One region of the Parasphingorhabdus sp. NYA22 genome, then DNA from elsewhere that is predicted to be linked to it. Evidence: predicted binding sites of a transcription regulator. Region 1 holds the regulator's gene; each other region holds the start of a gene.
The links. The regulator LexA, encoded in region 1, represses DNA repair genes until DNA is damaged. The targets are predictions, from matches to a motif close to GTTCCNCNCTTGTTCT.

Region 1 (5,621 bases):
CATGAACGTGATCGCCTTCGGACTGGTGCTGCTCGGCGGCCTCTGGCTCTGTCTGTGGCGAGAGCGCTGGCGCTATTGGGGTGTGATCCCGGCAGTTATCGGGGCATTGCTCATCATCACAAACCGCGCACCGGATATCTATATCACCGGTGACGGCCGCCATGTCGGTATCCGCAACGATCAGGGAGAGCTGGCGATGCTCCGTACCAGCGGCGGAGACTTTATTCGCGACATGATCCGTGAAAATGCCGGCGTGGAGGGGAAATCGCAGGCGCTCGAAGACTGGCCGAATGCCGATTGCAACGCCGACAGCTGTCTGGTCACGATCCGTGCGGGCGAGCGGGACTGGCAGATATTGGCGACCCGCAGCGCTCACTATATTCCGTCCCTGGCATTGTCGGCCGCCTGCCGCCGCGCGGATATTGTGGTCAGCGAAAGACGGCTGCCGCAAAGCTGTGCGCCGCGCTGGTTAAAGGCCGACCGCAGCCTGCTGTCACAGGTTGGCGGCATGACCATCAATCTGGAAAACCAGCACATATCTGCCGCGCTAGGCTGGACCGGCAGGCATATATGGACCCGCTATCGCGCCGCTGCGACCGGAGGCGATGACAGCGGCAAGCGGGATCAGTAGCGGCGCAGCAATCCGGCCATCTTGCCCTGAATGCGCACTTCGCCTTCGCCATAAATCTGCGGCTCATAGGCGGCGTTGGCGGGGTCGAGGCGGATGCTTCGACCCTCCTTGCGCAGATATTTCAGCGTCGCTTCTTCGTCGTGGATCAAGGCCACGACAATCTCGCCATCGCGCGCGACTTCGGTTTTCTGGATCAGCGCGTAATCGCCGTCGAGAATGCCTGCGTCGATCATCGAATCGCCTGACACTTCCAGCGCAAAATGTTCGCCGGGGCCGAGCAGGGCGGCCGGGACGCTGAGCGCCGACTGGCCTTCCATCGCCTCGATCGGAGCGCCAGCGGCGATCCGGCCGTGCAACGGAATTTCCAGCACATCATTATTGGCAGCCGGAGCAGGATTGGAAATGACTTCGCGCACCGGTGTTTCCGGGTGCAGCGAGACAACATTGGAGGGCTCCGCTTCGTGCACGCCGCCTTCCGGCAGCTTCAACACTTCCAGCGCGCGCGCCCGGTTGGGCAGGCGGCGAATGAAGTGCCGCTCCTCGAGCGCACTGATCAGCCGGTGAATGCCCGACTTGGACTTGAGCCCGAGCGCTTCCTTCATTTCCTCGAACGAGGGAGAAACGCCGCTATCCTTCAGCCTGTCATCAATGAAACAGAGCAATTCATGTTGCTTTTGCGTGAGCATGTCCAAAATCCTGTTCAGGGAACGAATAAAGAACAATTATGAAACAAAACAGGTTAAGTCAAGCGGGAAGTGATTATCCCTCTTGCATACGTAACACCGAGCGACCCCTCCTTAAGCGGGGAGATGGGCGGTGATTAAGCTGGCTTTACTCTGCTTTTTTACGATCTTCCAAGGGGATGAAGTCCCTGCCAGTTACCTTCCGAGCACCTTTAGTAGTGGTAAGTGCATAACCCTCTGTAATTCGATCAATATCTCCGGACGGCAACTGGTAGCTACCGAAAATCCTAACGTACAACTCGTACCCAACTGGCAAGTCAGAGCCTGCGTTATTAATCTTCATAAACTCGGTTTGGCCTGGGAAAACCGTAGTGCCATTCGTGTCATCCAGTTCAGGAATTGGACTTGCATAAAAAACTGGTGGCATAGCAACGGAGTCTCCATCTTTCAAAAAGTTAGTGGCTGGAGTTTTCCCAATGTTCTTGAAGCACACGCTAATACTGCCATCTTCATTCATTTTAATGGCGTTGACTATCAACCATGGTCTTTGCGCATTCTGAGCAATTCTATTGGCTTCAAAGCCAGCATTAGCCGCGCGCCTAGCTTCCCAAAAAGTGTAAAAAACCAGACCAATACCAAAGAATCCTACGGCCATAGCTATTATAGTAGCTCGTCCAGTAGTGCGGCTCCACAAAGCGGCTTTTTGCTGTGCCTGAAGATCGTATTCTTTGCGACGTCCTTCGCGGGCTCGTTCTTGTTTCTCAAATATGCACTTATCGATCTCCGCAGACGAGATCATGGGGCATTCGTCTTCCACGCCTATGTAGGGGGATTGTGTGTAATCATGGGCATTTTCGGCTGCTTGATGGTCTATAGCGGCCTCTAGGTTTTGGGAAGATATCCACAACCAAGCACCTATAGCGATGCCAAAAAAGGCTATAATAGCCAATCCTAATTTGGATTTTGAAAATTCTGGGTCTTTCTTCACAACCGAGTTAAAACATCAATTTGCAGAAGAGTCCATCAACATGGTAGAACGCGATATGACCACACTTAAAGAAGCCCGACAAAAGGGCAAACTCAAAGAGTTCATCAAGGAACACGAAGCCGACCATGACGGCGACGAAGCCGCCATTGCGGCAACGCTTAGGTCAATGGTTGGTAAGTCGAAACCAGTTCCGAAAACATCGTCTCGGGACGGTGACGGCGATTGAAGCGATATTCCGCTTCCTTTGCATATTTCCAAAGGTGTTGCGGCGAAACGTGAATGTGAGTGCCAAAGATACCGCGCTTCAACTGTGACCAGAAACCTTCAATCCCGTTGGTGGTCGTGCCGGTAGGGCTAACCCACTGCTTCTCGCTGTGATTGACTGTCTTGTGCCAATATTTGTGACCCGTTCCGTCCAGACCAGCATAGCTCATGAAATCATCTGTGTGGATCTCGGTATGTGCCAGCACGTTGGCAACGATATGGCCCTGTAGCGTCGATTTGCGGCGATTAGGGATAACAACCGTCATGACTTCGCCGTTACGCTGCAACATACCCATGATCGCTGTCTTGCCGTCTTTGTTGCCCGGTCCGCCACCATGATTGACACCGCCGATATAGGTTTCGTCAACCTCAACGATTTTCATAAAGCCGCCTAGGGGGGTTTCGCCGTCTACATCGGCCATATGTTCACGGATAAGGCCAGCCATGCGCCATGCAGTCTTGTAAGTGACGCCTAGCTGGCGCTCCAATTCCTTGGCTGCAACGCCGTGGCGGGTGGTGGTGAACAGATAGATCGCATAGAACCAAAGCTGCAAAGGCGTCCGGCTCTTTTCAAAGGGAGTGCCAACAGTCGGGTGCAGGTGGTGGCCGCACCACTGGCAAGAATAAGCGCGCTCTGCTTTGATCCTATACCAGTTTGAAGCCTTTTCGCACTTTGGGCATTCGTAGCCCTGTCCAAAACGAACATCAAAGATATGCTGCAAGCAAGTCTCATCATCTGGGAATTGCCGAAAGAATTGCGCGATTGTGAGGGGCTTCTGTTTCATGCCTATTATGTAGCATAAATTACTACGTATGGCAAGGGGATAATCACTAAGCGGGAAGTGGTTGCGCTTTTAGCAGAACGGTAGGCGACTTGGACAAATTGCTCCGCTGCCTCAATGGCGGCTATCTGGGTTTTTGGTTGAAAAGCTGGCGTTCCAGACACGCCCAATAGTGGTTGTTGCATCAGGATCTTTCGACACGTGAAACACTGATCTTTTGATTCGGGAGCCTAGTCGGAAGGAAATATTTTTCGATTCTTGGCGCAGTAAAGCGCTTCGTCGGCCGTGTTGAACAACGTTTGGGGATTATATTTACCGTCCTTGCAGGCGAAAGCAAAGCCGACCGATACCTTCAGCGTCAACAAACATCCGTTCCACTGTATTGGCCTGAGAAGGCTACCAATAAGAGATTGTAATTCAACCTTAGTCTGTGCGCGCGATATCGAAGATGGCAGCAACACTGCAAATTCGTCACCGCCAATTCGCGAGACCAGATGGGCGTTGATGAACGCTTTGCGAAGATTATCCGCAAGGTTGACAAGACATGCGTCGCCAGCAGCGTGACCCCAACGATCATTGATTTGCTTGAAATCATCAATGTCAAACAGGATCAACGTGCCGATGTCGTCCAACGCAACGCCATTACTCGACTGATCTAGAAAACGTTGAAAGCGGGTCCGGTTAGCAACGCCGGTGAGCGGGTCGCATTCAGCTTGCGCCCGGAGAAGTTCCCATCGCATACGATCATCTGTTATATCCTGCTTCATGCCAAAAAGCATCTCGGTCCGCCCGTTCGAACCTCGTGTCGCAGCGGTAATTCGTATCCAGCGCTCGATTCCGTCAGGGCGAACGATGCTTGCGTCCAGTGTGAAGCCAGCGCGTTTCTCTATCGCCTGAGATCGTTTCCGCTCAAGTAACTCGCGCGATTCCTCGCTATAAAGTTCGATCGCGGACTCCCGGTCCAAGGCGTCGACACTAGTCAGACCAAAAATGTCAAAAACGCCGTCGGTCCAGTCAAGCCGTTCATTTGCAAGATCGCATGACCATGCGCCAATGGAAACCAATGGAGCGGCTTGGTCAAACAGGTCCAGAGACCCCAGCCGTTTATCCAAATTTGTCGATGTTGCGTTATTAAAATTCTTCGAATTTAATTGATTCATTGGCTCCATCATTTGCTGCGGCCTGAAGCTGAATTTCAGCAAGGACAAGCATTGTTGCGTAGCGCCGCCATGTGAAGATTTCGTTTAGCCCGGTTCAACTATGAGGGAATAGTCAGCAATTCACCCATTTTGAGCTTTTCAGCGCGTTTTATCAGGGCGCTGATAGCGGACGGCCTCTGGGTATATGATAAAAAGCCAGAGAAAGTCCGCGTAAATTGTTGGTACGAATATATTTTCTCCGGACGCTACCAACTATATCGCAATATAAGGCACCATCTCACCAACATCCGCCGCCTCTGCACCCGCAGGCCGGTACAGAAGCGCATTCGCCGCCGCGAGCACCGAAAGCTTCGCACTGTCCTGGCTGCCAAAAGGCGTGATCCCGGCCTGATCGACCTTGGCGCGGAGGAATTGCGCACGGGGGCCAATGGCGGGAAGGGCTTCGCTGGCCGGGACGCTCTGATATTCTGGCAGGTAGCGGCCGGCTCCGGCCATGAAGCGGATCAGCGGCAGCAGAAACAGGGTCGCCGAGACAAAGGCGGAGGCAGGGTTGCCTGGGAGGGCCAGGATCACCGTCTTGCCGAGCCTTCCGGCCATCACCGGCTTGCCCGGTTTCATCGCGATCTTGTAGAAGTCGATTGCGGCGCCAAGCTTTCGGAAGGCGGGGCCGACCAGATCATGATCGCCGACCGATGCGCCGCCGATGGTGACGATGATATCGCAGTCCTTTGCGCTTTCCAGCGTCTGGCACAAGATATCCATATCGTCCGGAATCCGGCTCAGGCTGCGGGTTTCGGCGGTCAGGCCGGAGAGCATGGCTGACAGCATGACGTCATTGCTGGCGGGTATCTGGTGGGGCAGGGTGTCGCTGCCCGGCGCGACCAGTTCGTCGCCGGTCGAGACCACGGCCACGCGGGGCAGTGTGCCGACCGATACCTCGCCATAGCCAGCGATTACCGCTTCGCCCAAAGCCGCCGCATTGAGCAGGCTGCCTGCGGGTAATCCGACGCTTCCTTGGTTGAAATCGCCGCCCTGATGCCGCACATGGCGGCCTTTCTCGGGTGAGGGCTCTGCGGTCAGGCGGATGGTGTCGCCGTCTGCCCCGACATTTTC
Region 2 (5,621 bases), 230 kb from region 1:
TGTATTCCCCCACAAATGTCAGAATTGACGAGTAACTATTTCAATCAAAATTGATGTTGGCAAGTGACAATTTTGGATCAGCAAATATTGGAAGCCTTTTAGCCTCTAATTGGGTTTTATTTTCAGACACAAAAATGGGCCGTCCTTGATGTCGGGGGACAGAAGGACGGCCCTATGCCAGGGATCGCCTCGGGGGAGAGTGATCCGGCAAAACTCGTAATATTTCTATATCGTCGTGGCAGCGCCTGCCGGGTCACCAGAGGCGATGTTCAGATGAGAGCGGCGATCGTCGAGGCGGTGACAGTGGTCACCGCCTCGACGACAAAATCACCTATTTTTCATCATCATCATCGGCTTTGCCGATCGGACCCGTCATCATTTCCTCGGCTACGGCTTCCTGTTTGCCGCGAATCTGGTTTTCCAGCTTGGCCATCATCTCCGGATTCTCGAGAAGGAAGCGCTTGGAATTTTCACGGCCCTGCCCGATGCGAACCGAGTCATATGAGAACCAGGCACCCGATTTTTCGACGACGCCGGCTTTCACGCCGAGGTCGATAATCTCGCCAACCTTGGAAATGCCCTGGCCGTACATGATGTCAAACTCGACCTGCTTGAACGGCGGCGCGACCTTGTTCTTGACCACTTTGACACGTGTCGAGTTGCCGACAATATCGTCGCGTTCCTTGATCTGGCCGGTCCGTCTGATGTCGAGCCGTACAGATGCATAGAATTTCAGCGCATTACCGCCCGAGGTGGTTTCCGGATTGCCGTACATCACACCGATTTTCATGCGGATCTGGTTGATGAAAATCACCATGCACTTGGAACGGCTGATCGATCCGGTCAGCTTGCGCAGCGCCTGACTCATCAGACGCGCCTGCAGACCAACATGGGTATCACCCATTTCGCCTTCGATTTCAGCGCGCGGCACCAAAGCGGCAACCGAATCGACAACCAAGATATCAATCGCATTGGAACGCACCAATGTATCGACAATTTCCAGTGCCTGCTCGCCGGTATCGGGCTGGGAAATGATCAGCTCGTCGGTATTGACGCCCAATGCCTTGGCATAGACCGGATCGAGAGCATGTTCCGCGTCGACAAAGGCAGCGGTGCCACCGTTTTTCTGCGCTTCGGCGATGACGTGCAAGGCGAGCGTGGTCTTGCCGGAGCTTTCCGGTCCGTAGACTTCGATCACGCGGCCTTTTGGTAATCCCCCGATTCCCAACGCGATATCCAGTCCCAGGCTACCGGTCGAGATAGCTTCAATTTCCAATGCCTTGCGCTGGCCCAGCTTCATTGCCGAGCCCTTGCCGAAGGCGCGATCGATTTGCGCCAATGCGGCGTCGAGCGCCTTTTGTCTGTCTGATGAGTTCAACTGATTATCCGATTCTACGACTTTTAAATTGCCGGCCATTTGCCTGTCCCCTTCGCTAAATGCTTAACCATCATCAATCAATGATTGTGATGATGTACCGCATTTGTTCTTATAGAACAAGGGGGGAACATAATTTTTTTGAGGCGAGGCTAATTTGTTGAAAATTAATTGAAATATCGCCGCTTTCTAGCCTTTCTTGGCATGTTCGGCCAAAGTCTCTCCGACCGCTTCCGCTATTTGTGCCACCGAAAAAGGTTTGGGCAGAAAATTCACCTTGTCGAGATCGATCGACTTGCGCAGTTGCTCCTCGGCATAGCCGGACATGAAAAGGATCGGCAGGTCCGGATAATTTTTCCGGACATGTCTCGCCATGGTCGGGCCGTCCATATTGGGCATCACCACGTCGGAAACGATCAGGTCGAACTGCTGCTCCTTGTCGGCCTGCACCGCGAGCAGTCCCAGCGCTTCCTCGCCCTCGCTGGCCGTCACAACCGTATAGCCCTGACGGGTCAGAGCCCGCTCCGCCACGGCGCGCACCATATCCTCGTCCTCGACCAGCAATATGTGGCCGCTGCCCCACAATTCCTTCTTGGCCGTCGCCTTGACCGGCAGCGAATTCAACGTCGCCCGATCGAGATCTTCCTTGGTCGGATGGTGAACCGGGAAATAGATCGAGAAGGTCGTGCCCTCGCCCGGTTTGGAATCGGCAAAAATATAGCCGCCGGATTGTTTGATGATCCCGTAAACCGTGGACAAGCCTAGCCCTGTCCCCTTGCCGACCGCCTTGGTCGTGAAAAACGGCTCGAAGATCTTGCCGATGACATGCGGCGGAATACCGTTCCCGCTATCGGAGAAGATCAACGCCGTATAGTCGCCCACCGGCAGAATATCGCTTTTCAGCGCGCGCACGTCGGATGCCACCACGGCCTGGGTCGAGATCGAAATCTTGCCGCCTTTGGGCATGGCGTCGCGGGCGTTGACACCCAGATTGATGATCACTTGTTCCAGCTGCCCGGGATCCGCGCGAACCAACCCCAGATTGCGGCCATGGCGCACTTCCAGCTCGATGGTCTCGTCGAGCAGGCGCTTGAGCAGGTTAGAGACATCGGCGACCACGTCCGGCAATTGCAACACTTGCGGCCGGAGTGTCTGCTGCCGCGAGAAAGCGAGCAATTGCCGGGTCAGGCCGGCCGCGCGGTTGCTGTTATTCTTGACCTGCTGGATATCGTCATAATCGCTGTCACCCGGCGCATGGCGCAACAGCATCAGGTCGCAATGGCCGATGATGGCGGTAAGAATATTGTTGAAATCATGAGCAACGCCACCGGCCAGCTGACCAACGGCCTGCATCTTCGTGGCCTGCGCCACCTGGCTTTTCAATTTCGACTCTTCGCTATTGTCGCGGATCGACAGCAGCACCGCCGCTTCGCCCAGTCCGCGAACGCCGGCAATGCCCAGCGCGACGGGCTCCTCGCCGCCATTGCGCAGCCGTACCGCCAGATCGCCCGCCAGTGGCGGACCGCTCGCATAGCGACGCACGGCATCGGAAACCGCCGATTTGTCGTCGCGGATCATCAGGTCGCCGGGATAGAGTGGCTGCTCCTTTTCCCCAATGCCGGCGGTTTTGGCAAAAGCCTCGTTGAGGAACAGGAACCGTCCGTCGCGATCCGTCAGGGCCAGACCCAGCGGCAGCAGCGACAGCATCGATTCCACCTGTTCCAGAGCCTTGCCGCGCTCGACCATTCCGCCATCATCGTCGATCAGCAGGATCAGCGCCGGACCCTTTTCCTTTTCCCGGTCGAGCGGCACATGGAAAAGACGCACCGGCGTACCATGCTGTCCTTCGCGTTCGAAAAAGATCGTGCCCTTGTCATCCGAACGCAGGAAATTGATGAAGTTACGACCGGCAATATTGGCATCGACCCGGCCGGTCGCGCGCAAGGCAAAGGCCTGATTGGATGCGCGTATGCGGCCTTCGCCGCCGATAACGCTGGCCAATATGCCGACTTCCGAAAAGGCCCGGCCGCCACCGCCGCTAACCAGACTGACCATCTCGTCCAGCAGGTCCGCCTGGATTTGCGGTATCATCTGCCAAAGCAGATATTCATCACCCTGCCCCGCGCGAACAACTTTCGCGCTATATTCGGCGACTCCACGCTTCAGGCCCTCGGCATAGCCACGACCATCGCGCCAGGCGGTGCGGCCGGCCGTCGCCAGCAATTCATTGCCGCCCGCCTGCAACGGCAGTTCGGGAGGTACGGCCGCACCATTGAACCACTTGGTAAAAAGCTCGTTGGCACAGACCAGCCGGCCGGCCCGGTCGGTAATCGCCAGACCGATAGCTGACTGATCGGCGACCATGCGGGTCACCGCCCAGTCTTCGGGATCGGCTTGGTCCTGATCGGCAGCAATATTCTGCGGGCGCAGGAAAAACGCGACTCCGGCCAGGCTGAGCACCAGAGCCAGAAAGGCGATGAGCAGGGTAACATTCTGCACTTTCCAGTAGAGCAGTCCCGCCGAAGCCAGCACCGCCACGACCAGAACCAGAGCGCGTGTCCGCACATCGCTTTGCGCCTTGCGCGTACTGGGGTTCAGCAATCCGGTCTTGTTCTGCGCCTTACTGGCCATCGTCGGTCCTGTTGGCGCGAATCTTGTTCAACCGCCCTTTCCGTTTCCGGCCAATCCACCAGCGCCATCCGAACGAACTGACCAGATAGCCGACCGCCGCGAAAACTATCGCAAAAATCAGAAATCCGAACGCGGTCACGCCCGCTTCGCGTCCCAGCCAGCTCAGCCACTGGCCGAATTCGCTCTGGATATGGGTGTTGATCGGCTGGCTTGATGTCATCGCATCGATTTGCAGGGCAAATTTTCCGGTCTGGTTGGCCGCGGCGATCCAGAACGGATAGGTCAAGGGGTTGGTAATGAATGTCGTGATCGCCGCAATCGGTACATTAGCGCGCACCGGGAGCGCCAGAAAAACCGCCGCGAATATCTGGCCGACCGGGACCAGAAAGGCAGCCAGCATGCCCAGGGCAACACCGCGCGGCACCGAGCGACGGGTAAATCGCCACAGTTCCGAATGCAGAAAGCGATGGGCTATCGGCTTGAGATATTTGTTCCGTTCCATCCCGGCGCGGGTCGGCATCCTTTTCTGCAACCAATGAACCGTGAACATGATCCACCGCGCGGCAAAATCCTTGTCTTGGATATTGGGCTTGGGGTCAGCCATGTTCGCGCATCAGCCGGCCCTGCTGCCTTTTCCAGTCGCGATCTTTTTCGGTCTGCCGTTTATCCGGCGCTTTCTTGCCCTTGGCCAGAGCCAGTTCCAGCTTCGCGCGTCCCTTGCTGTTGAAATAGATCGACAGCGGCACGATCGTCATGCCCTTGCGCATCACCGCGCCGTGCAGCTTGTTTATCTCGCGACGGCTGAGCAGCAATTTGCGCGGTCGCGTCGGGGTATGATTGTGCCGGTTACCGTGGCTCCACTCCTGGATATTGGCATTGATCAGCCAGACCTCGTCATCCTTCACCTCGGCATAGCTTTCGGCAATGGTGCCCGACCCGGAGCGCAGTGATTTCACTTCGGTCCCGGTCAGCATGATACCGGCTTCGAACTTGTCATCCAGAAAATAGTCATAACGCGCGCGCCGGTTTTCGGCGACGACCTTCTGCTTGTCAAATTCTTCTGGCCGCGGTTTTGCCATCAGACCAGCCCAGCCCCTTCCAGAGCAGCATCCACAGCCTTGCGACTGGCTTCGGACGGCGGTGTCATCGGCAAGCGCAAGTCGGTCGAGAAATCTTCGAGAACCCGCGACATGGCATATTTGATCGGCCCGGGAGACGCATCCGAGAACAAGGACTTGTGCAATGGATAGAGCACATCATTGAGTTCGCGTGCCTTGGCATAGTCGCCGGCGGCACAGGCGGCCTGAAACTCGGCACATAATTTGGGCGCGACATTGGCGGTCACCGAAATACAGCCGATACCGCCTGCTGCGTTAAACGCCAGCGACAGTTCGTCGACACCCGAAAGCATCACAAAATCATCGGCACAATTGAGACGATGTTCAGTAACCCGGTCGAGATCGCCACTGGCATCCTTGATCGCCACGACATTGGGCAGCTTCGACAAGGCCGCAACCGTGTCGGGCATGATGTCCGTCACCGTCCGGGCCGGGACATTGTAGAGAACCAGCGGCAAATCCACATTTTCCGTCAACGTGGTAAAATGGGCGGTGAT
Region 3 (5,621 bases), 1.0 Mb from region 1:
CGATCTGGAAGACGTTGCCGCATTTCTGGACGAGTCGACCTAAGCAGATCTGCCAATATGCAGATCAGACTTTCTTGCCGGAGTTATTCTCGAACCTGAGTTCCGCACCGGCGAGCATGTCACCACCGGACTTCATTTGCGCTTCCAGCCGGTCGCAATCGCGCTGACGGAATTCGTCATCGACGTCTTCGATCAGGCTGCTGTCCAGATCGATCGCGAACATCGTCTGGCGTGCGAGATGGATCGCCGATTCAAACATTTCGCGCTTCATCCCGACAATGCCGAGCCCCTTAAGTGCGATCAGCTGGCGGCGGTCATATACCCTGACGAACATCTTGGTTTCCGGAAAGGATTGAACGATCGCGCGCGCTTGTTCGGGACCAAAGTCCGGATCGTCCATGCAGAAAACAATAGCATCCGCTTCATGCGCTCCGGCGCGGCGCAAGAGATCGACACGGGTGCCGTCGCCATAAAAGACTTTCGCCCCGAATTGCTGGTGAACATCAATCTGGTCGGGTTTAATATCAATCAGTGTCAGCGGGATTTTTGCCGCCATCAGCATTTGCGATACGGTCTGTCCAAACCGTCCCTGTCCGACAACGATGACCGAAGCACGATCGGCGTTGCCGGGGTCTTCAAGATTGGTCGAGGACTTGCTTCCGCCGTTGCTGAAGCGCCGCGCCAGCAGCATCAGAAACGGAGTGGTTGCCATGGAAATCGTGATGATCGCACCGAAAAGGCTACTCGCTTCCGGCTCGATCAACAGCGCTTTTTCGGCCTCGGAAAACAGCACAAAGCCGAATTCCCCGCCCTGGCTGAGCAGCATGCCCATCGCCAGAGCCGGGTTGGTATCCATCCCGAACAGCTTGCCCAGTCCGAAAATAATCGCGATCTTGACCGTTACCAACGCGATGGCTGCGCCCACGATAAAGCCGGGATTTTCCATTACAACATTGACGTCCAGCATCATGCCGACCGCGAGAAAGAAGAAACCGAGCAATAAAGAGCGAAAGGGATCGATGTCGGCTTCCAGCTCGTGGCGATAGGGAGAATTGGCCAGCATAACACCGGCGATAAAGGCACCCAGAGCTGGTGACAGACCGATGAATTCCATCAGCGCAGCACCGCCGAATACAGCCACAAGACCGGCGACAATGAACAATTCGCGTTCGGCAATCCTGCCGATCACCTTCAGCAACGGCTGCAACAGATATTTGCCGGCCAGAATCAGCCCGCCGATAGCCAATATTGCGTAAAGCGCGGTTAGCCATCCTGACGGCCCGCCCTCGTCCTGTGGTGCTCGCGATAATGCCGCGATGATGGTGAGAAGCGGGATGATCGACAGGTCCTGAAACAGGAGGATCGAGAAAGCCTTCTCTCCCGTTGGCGTATTCAGTCTACCGGACGATTGCAGCATCGGAAGCACCTGCGCCGTCGAGGAGAGCGCCAGTGGCAAGCCAATCGCGATGGATGCGGCAAGGGTGAAGTTAGTTGTGGCCATGATTAGCAGGAACAGCGCTATTCCGCACAACACGACCTGGCTCATTCCGAGCCCGAAGATAGCCTGACGCAAGCGCATGAGTCGCGCCGGTGCCAGTTCCAGTCCGACGATGAAAAGCAGGAGTATGATTCCGATTTCGGAAAACTCCAGGATCGTGCCGGCGTTGCTGATCAACTGAAAGCCGTGCGGGCCGATCAATACGCCGGCGATCAGATAGCCAAGCACCGCGCCGATGCCGAAGCGCCGGAAGATCAGCACCATGACCAAGGCAGCGCCGAGCATGACAAAACCGCCCAACAGCAGGTCGGCCATATGGGTTTCAGGTTCCATGGATCAGACTGCCTCTTGCTTGGCAGCAGCGTCTGCAAATGCAGCGATCACTGCGTCATAGGGAAGTAATATCGCGGCATGGCGACCCTTGTGCTCCCGGGCGGCTGCCAACTTGTCCATATCCGGCCATTCTCCCGGCGACTCGCCTGAGCCGGTCAGAAATGCTGCCAGATTGGTTCGGACGGCACCGATATCACTGGCCGACTTGCCGATGGCTTGCGCGCCCAATATGGCAGCGGATGCCTGTCCCAGTGCGCAGGCGCTAATTTCAAAGCCCAGATCCTTTAGGCTACCGCTATCGGTAACCATCACGTCTGCCGCGACCTTGCTGCCGCATGTTTTGGATCGCAGTTCTGCGGTGCCATCCGGCTTCTCCAGCCTTTGCTGATGCGGGATAGAGACCGCAAGACGCAAAATCTCGCGCGTGTAAAGCGCCCCGCTCATTGATCCGCTACCGTCGGCTCATCGCTCGATTTCCGCTGTTCCTCAACGAAATCGACCATCGATTTTCCGCTCGCGTTAAGCAGCGGATAGGTGCGGGATTCAGCGAGCCATTCCGGCCGCGGTTCGTCCGCCCCATAGATGGTGTCATAAACCAGAACCACCAGCAAATAGAGCAAGGTGGCACCGATCAGCCCCTTGATCATGCCAAAGCCGAAGCCGAGCACGCGATCGATGGGACCGAGAACGGATTTCCGCGATTTACTGCCTATGGCTCGGGCGACCCAGCGACCCAGCGCATAAGTGACAATGACAATCGATGCGAAAGCCAGCACAGAGGCACCGCTCTCGCTGCCCACCGGACTGATCAGCCGCTCGTAAATCGGCGTGTGCAGCATCCGGACGCCGACCACTACCAATATCCAGACGAAGAGCGACAGCGCTTCCTGAACGAATCCCCTGAGGAAACCGAGGACCGCAGCCCCGCCCATTAAAATCAGTACAAATATGTCGAGACCGGTCATCGGCTCTAGCTAGTCACGCTCGAGCATATGGTCAACGAGATTGGCGAGTTTGGCAAATTGCAGCTTCTTCATACTATCGCTGCTTTTTTCGCCCGACGCCGGTATCAGCGCGCGGTCAAATCCGAGCTTCGATGCTTCTTTCAGGCGAAGCGGCGTGCGCGAGACCGGTCGAATCTCTCCGGACAGCGCAATTTCGCCGAATATCACGGCATCGCTGGGCATCGGACGTTCGGCATGGGCGGAGATCAACGCCGCCGCTACCGCCAGATCGGCGGCGGGATCGGTGAGACGATAGCCACCCGCAACATTGAGATAGACTTCAGCACCGGAGAAGCTCAGCCCGCAGCGCGCCTCCAGAACCGCGAGGATCATCGCCAGCCGCGAACTGTCCCATCCGACAACGGAACGCCGAGGGGTTGCGCCGCTCGCCAGCCGGACCGTCAGCGCCTGAATCTCAACCAGTACCGGCCGTGTGCCTTCCATCGCCGGGAAGACGGTCGCTCCGGTGACTTCCTCGCTGCGATCGGTCAGGAACAGGGCGGATGGATTGGCCACTTCGGTGAGGCCTTTCTCTTCCATCGCAAAAACACCGATTTCGTCAGTCCCGCCGAAGCGGTTCTTGATCGCGCGAAGGATGCGATATTGATGGCTGCGCTCGCCCTCGAAACTCATCACGGTGTCGACCATATGTTCGAGCACGCGCGGACCAGCGATATTGCCATCCTTGGTGACATGGCCGACGAGCATGACCATCGTGCCATGTTCCTTGGCAAACTTGATGATTTCCTGCGCCGAGGCGCGCACCTGGCTCACGGTCCCCGGCGCGCCTTCGATCAGATCGCTGTGCATGGTCTGGATCGAATCGATCACGACAAAATCCGGCGCATCGCGGCCCAATGTCGTGAGAATATCGCGGACAGAAGTTGCAGATGCCAGTTTAACCGGTGCCTTGCCCAGCCCCAGACGCCTCGCCCGCAAACGTACCTGATCCGCCGCTTCCTCGCCGGAAATATAGGCCACCGAAAGCCCCGCCTCGGCCAAGCGCGCAGAAACTTGCAGCAACAATGTCGATTTCCCGATTCCCGGATCGCCGCCCATGAGCGTCGCCGATCCGGCCACCAGCCCGCCACCGACGGCGCGATCAAATTCGGCGATGCCGGTCTTTTTGCGGTCCGGCAGCGCGATCTCGCTATCCAGCCCGACCAGACGCACTTCGCGTCCGCCGGTCTGCAGATTATGCTTGGAAGCAAACACCGTTTCGCCCGCTTCCTCCACGAGCGTATTCCACTCGCCACAATCACCGCACTGCCCTTCCCAGCGATGCGCGATCGAGCCGCAATTCTGACAGACATATTTTTTCTTCGGTTTGGCCATGCGGTTTATCTACCAGAACAAATAAGGAACGCCAGTGGTTTTACATCAAAAATTACAACAGGGTCACACGGGTCACACCCCCTAAATGAGAAAATGATTCCAGGTTGAGAGGGCGCGCGCGAAGACACGAGCAAGATCGCTCTTGCTCGTGTGATCAGGGTGATGCCGGTTCATGGCTCTGGTTTAGCAGAGAGGTGCTGGTGTAGGAAAGCGAGTTTGAAATGGAAAAGCGAGAGGCGTATCGAACGACTTCGCTCCACAATTACTAAGCAACGCATTACAGGTTGCGCCCTCCCCGCCATCCTGTAGTTAAAAGCCATGCGGCAGAAAGAACTCAGACTGGCCTTGATCTGCTATGGCGGCGTAAGTCTGGCCATTTATATGCACGGCATCACCAAGGAAATCTGGAAGCTGGCGCAGGCAAGCCGGGATTTTCACGATGGCGCGCGGGTCGACCAGTGCAGTCGCGGCATCTATTATGACATATTGGAATGGCTGGAGCAGGAAACCGGCACGAGGCTCCGGATCTTGCCGGACATTATTTCCGGAGCGAGCGCTGGCGGAATCAACGGGATATTCCTGTCGCAGGCGATCCTGTCGGGCCAGTCGCTCGATCCGCTGACCGACTTGTGGCTTGATACCGCCGATGTCGACAAGCTGCTCGATCCCGATGCGCGACCTTTGTCGCGTTTCTCCAAATTCTGGGCCGAGCCGATTGCCTGGATGGCGCTGGGCCGCAAGGGCGGTGCGGTGGAGCAGACCGTATCCAAGGAAGCCCGCGAAGAGGTCAAGATGAAACTCTCGCGCTTTGTCCGCGCGCGCTGGTTTGCCCCGCCCTTCGGCGGCAAGGTGTTCAGCGGCCTGATCTGGGATGCGCTGGCAGCAGTCCGGGCGACGGAACGCGGGCCGCGGCTGTTGCCGCCGGGCCAGCCGCTCGACCTGTTCGTCACGGTTACCGATTTTGTCGGCCATCCGGAAAAGCTGCAATTGCACAGCCCGCCCGAAGCGCTCGAGATGGAGCATCGCATCACCATCGGTTTCTCGACCCGAGGCAAGAGAGATGACGCGATTGCCGATCCGGCGGCCCTGACCTTTGCCGGCCGGGCCACCGCCAGTTTCCCGGGCGCTTTCCCACCCTTCACGGTGCGGGAGCTGGACGGGCTGTTGGCCGAGCATGACTATGTCTGGGAGGGCCGTTCGGCCTTTCTCAAGCGGATATTGCCCAACCAGTTTCGGGCCGGAACAGCGGAGGATACGGTGCTGATCGACGGTTCGGTCCTTGCAAACGCACCCTTTGCCCAAGCGATCGAGGCTTTGAAGAACCGGCCGGCGAAACGCGAAGTCGACCGACGGTTCGTTTATATCGACCCGCGCCCCGATCTCGACGTAGCGAAAAGCGACAAGGCAACGCAGCGCCTGCAAGCGGCACAGGAAGCCGACGATGAAGCGCT

Region 2: a site for LexA is predicted at 1,492-1,507, ahead of recA (recombinase RecA). Genes of this name have one in related genera too.
Region 3: a site for LexA is predicted at 4,185-4,200, ahead of radA (DNA repair protein RadA). Genes of this name have one in related genera too.

What each region holds. Positions count from the first base shown of each region.
Region 1 is NZ_OZ333477.1:1,751,476-1,757,096, forward strand. It holds gene ACWFTY_RS08455 (ComEC/Rec2 family competence protein) at 1-631, shown strand, start outside; gene lexA (transcriptional repressor LexA) at 625-1,317, opposite strand; gene ACWFTY_RS08465 (hypothetical protein) at 1,463-2,302, opposite strand; gene ACWFTY_RS08470 (IS1595 family transposase) at 2,461-3,351, opposite strand; gene ACWFTY_RS08475 (GGDEF domain-containing protein) at 3,579-4,508, opposite strand; gene ACWFTY_RS08480 (molybdopterin molybdotransferase MoeA) at 4,761-5,621, opposite strand, start outside.
Region 2 is NZ_OZ333477.1:1,526,384-1,532,004, reverse strand. It holds gene ACWFTY_RS07420 (hypothetical protein) at 1-1, opposite strand, end outside; gene recA (recombinase RecA) at 332-1,417, opposite strand; gene ACWFTY_RS07410 (response regulator) at 1,565-4,006, opposite strand; gene ACWFTY_RS07405 (DUF2062 domain-containing protein) at 3,996-4,610, opposite strand; gene smpB (SsrA-binding protein SmpB) at 4,603-5,085, opposite strand; gene dapA (4-hydroxy-tetrahydrodipicolinate synthase) at 5,085-5,621, opposite strand, start outside.
Region 3 is NZ_OZ333477.1:2,758,540-2,764,160, forward strand. It holds gene aroB (3-dehydroquinate synthase) at 1-43, shown strand, start outside; gene ACWFTY_RS13225 (monovalent cation:proton antiporter-2 (CPA2) family protein) at 65-1,831, opposite strand; gene ACWFTY_RS13230 (iron-sulfur cluster assembly scaffold protein) at 1,835-2,275, opposite strand; gene ACWFTY_RS13235 (CvpA family protein) at 2,272-2,796, opposite strand; gene radA (DNA repair protein RadA) at 2,806-4,170, opposite strand; gene ACWFTY_RS13245 (patatin-like protein) at 4,489-5,621, shown strand, end outside.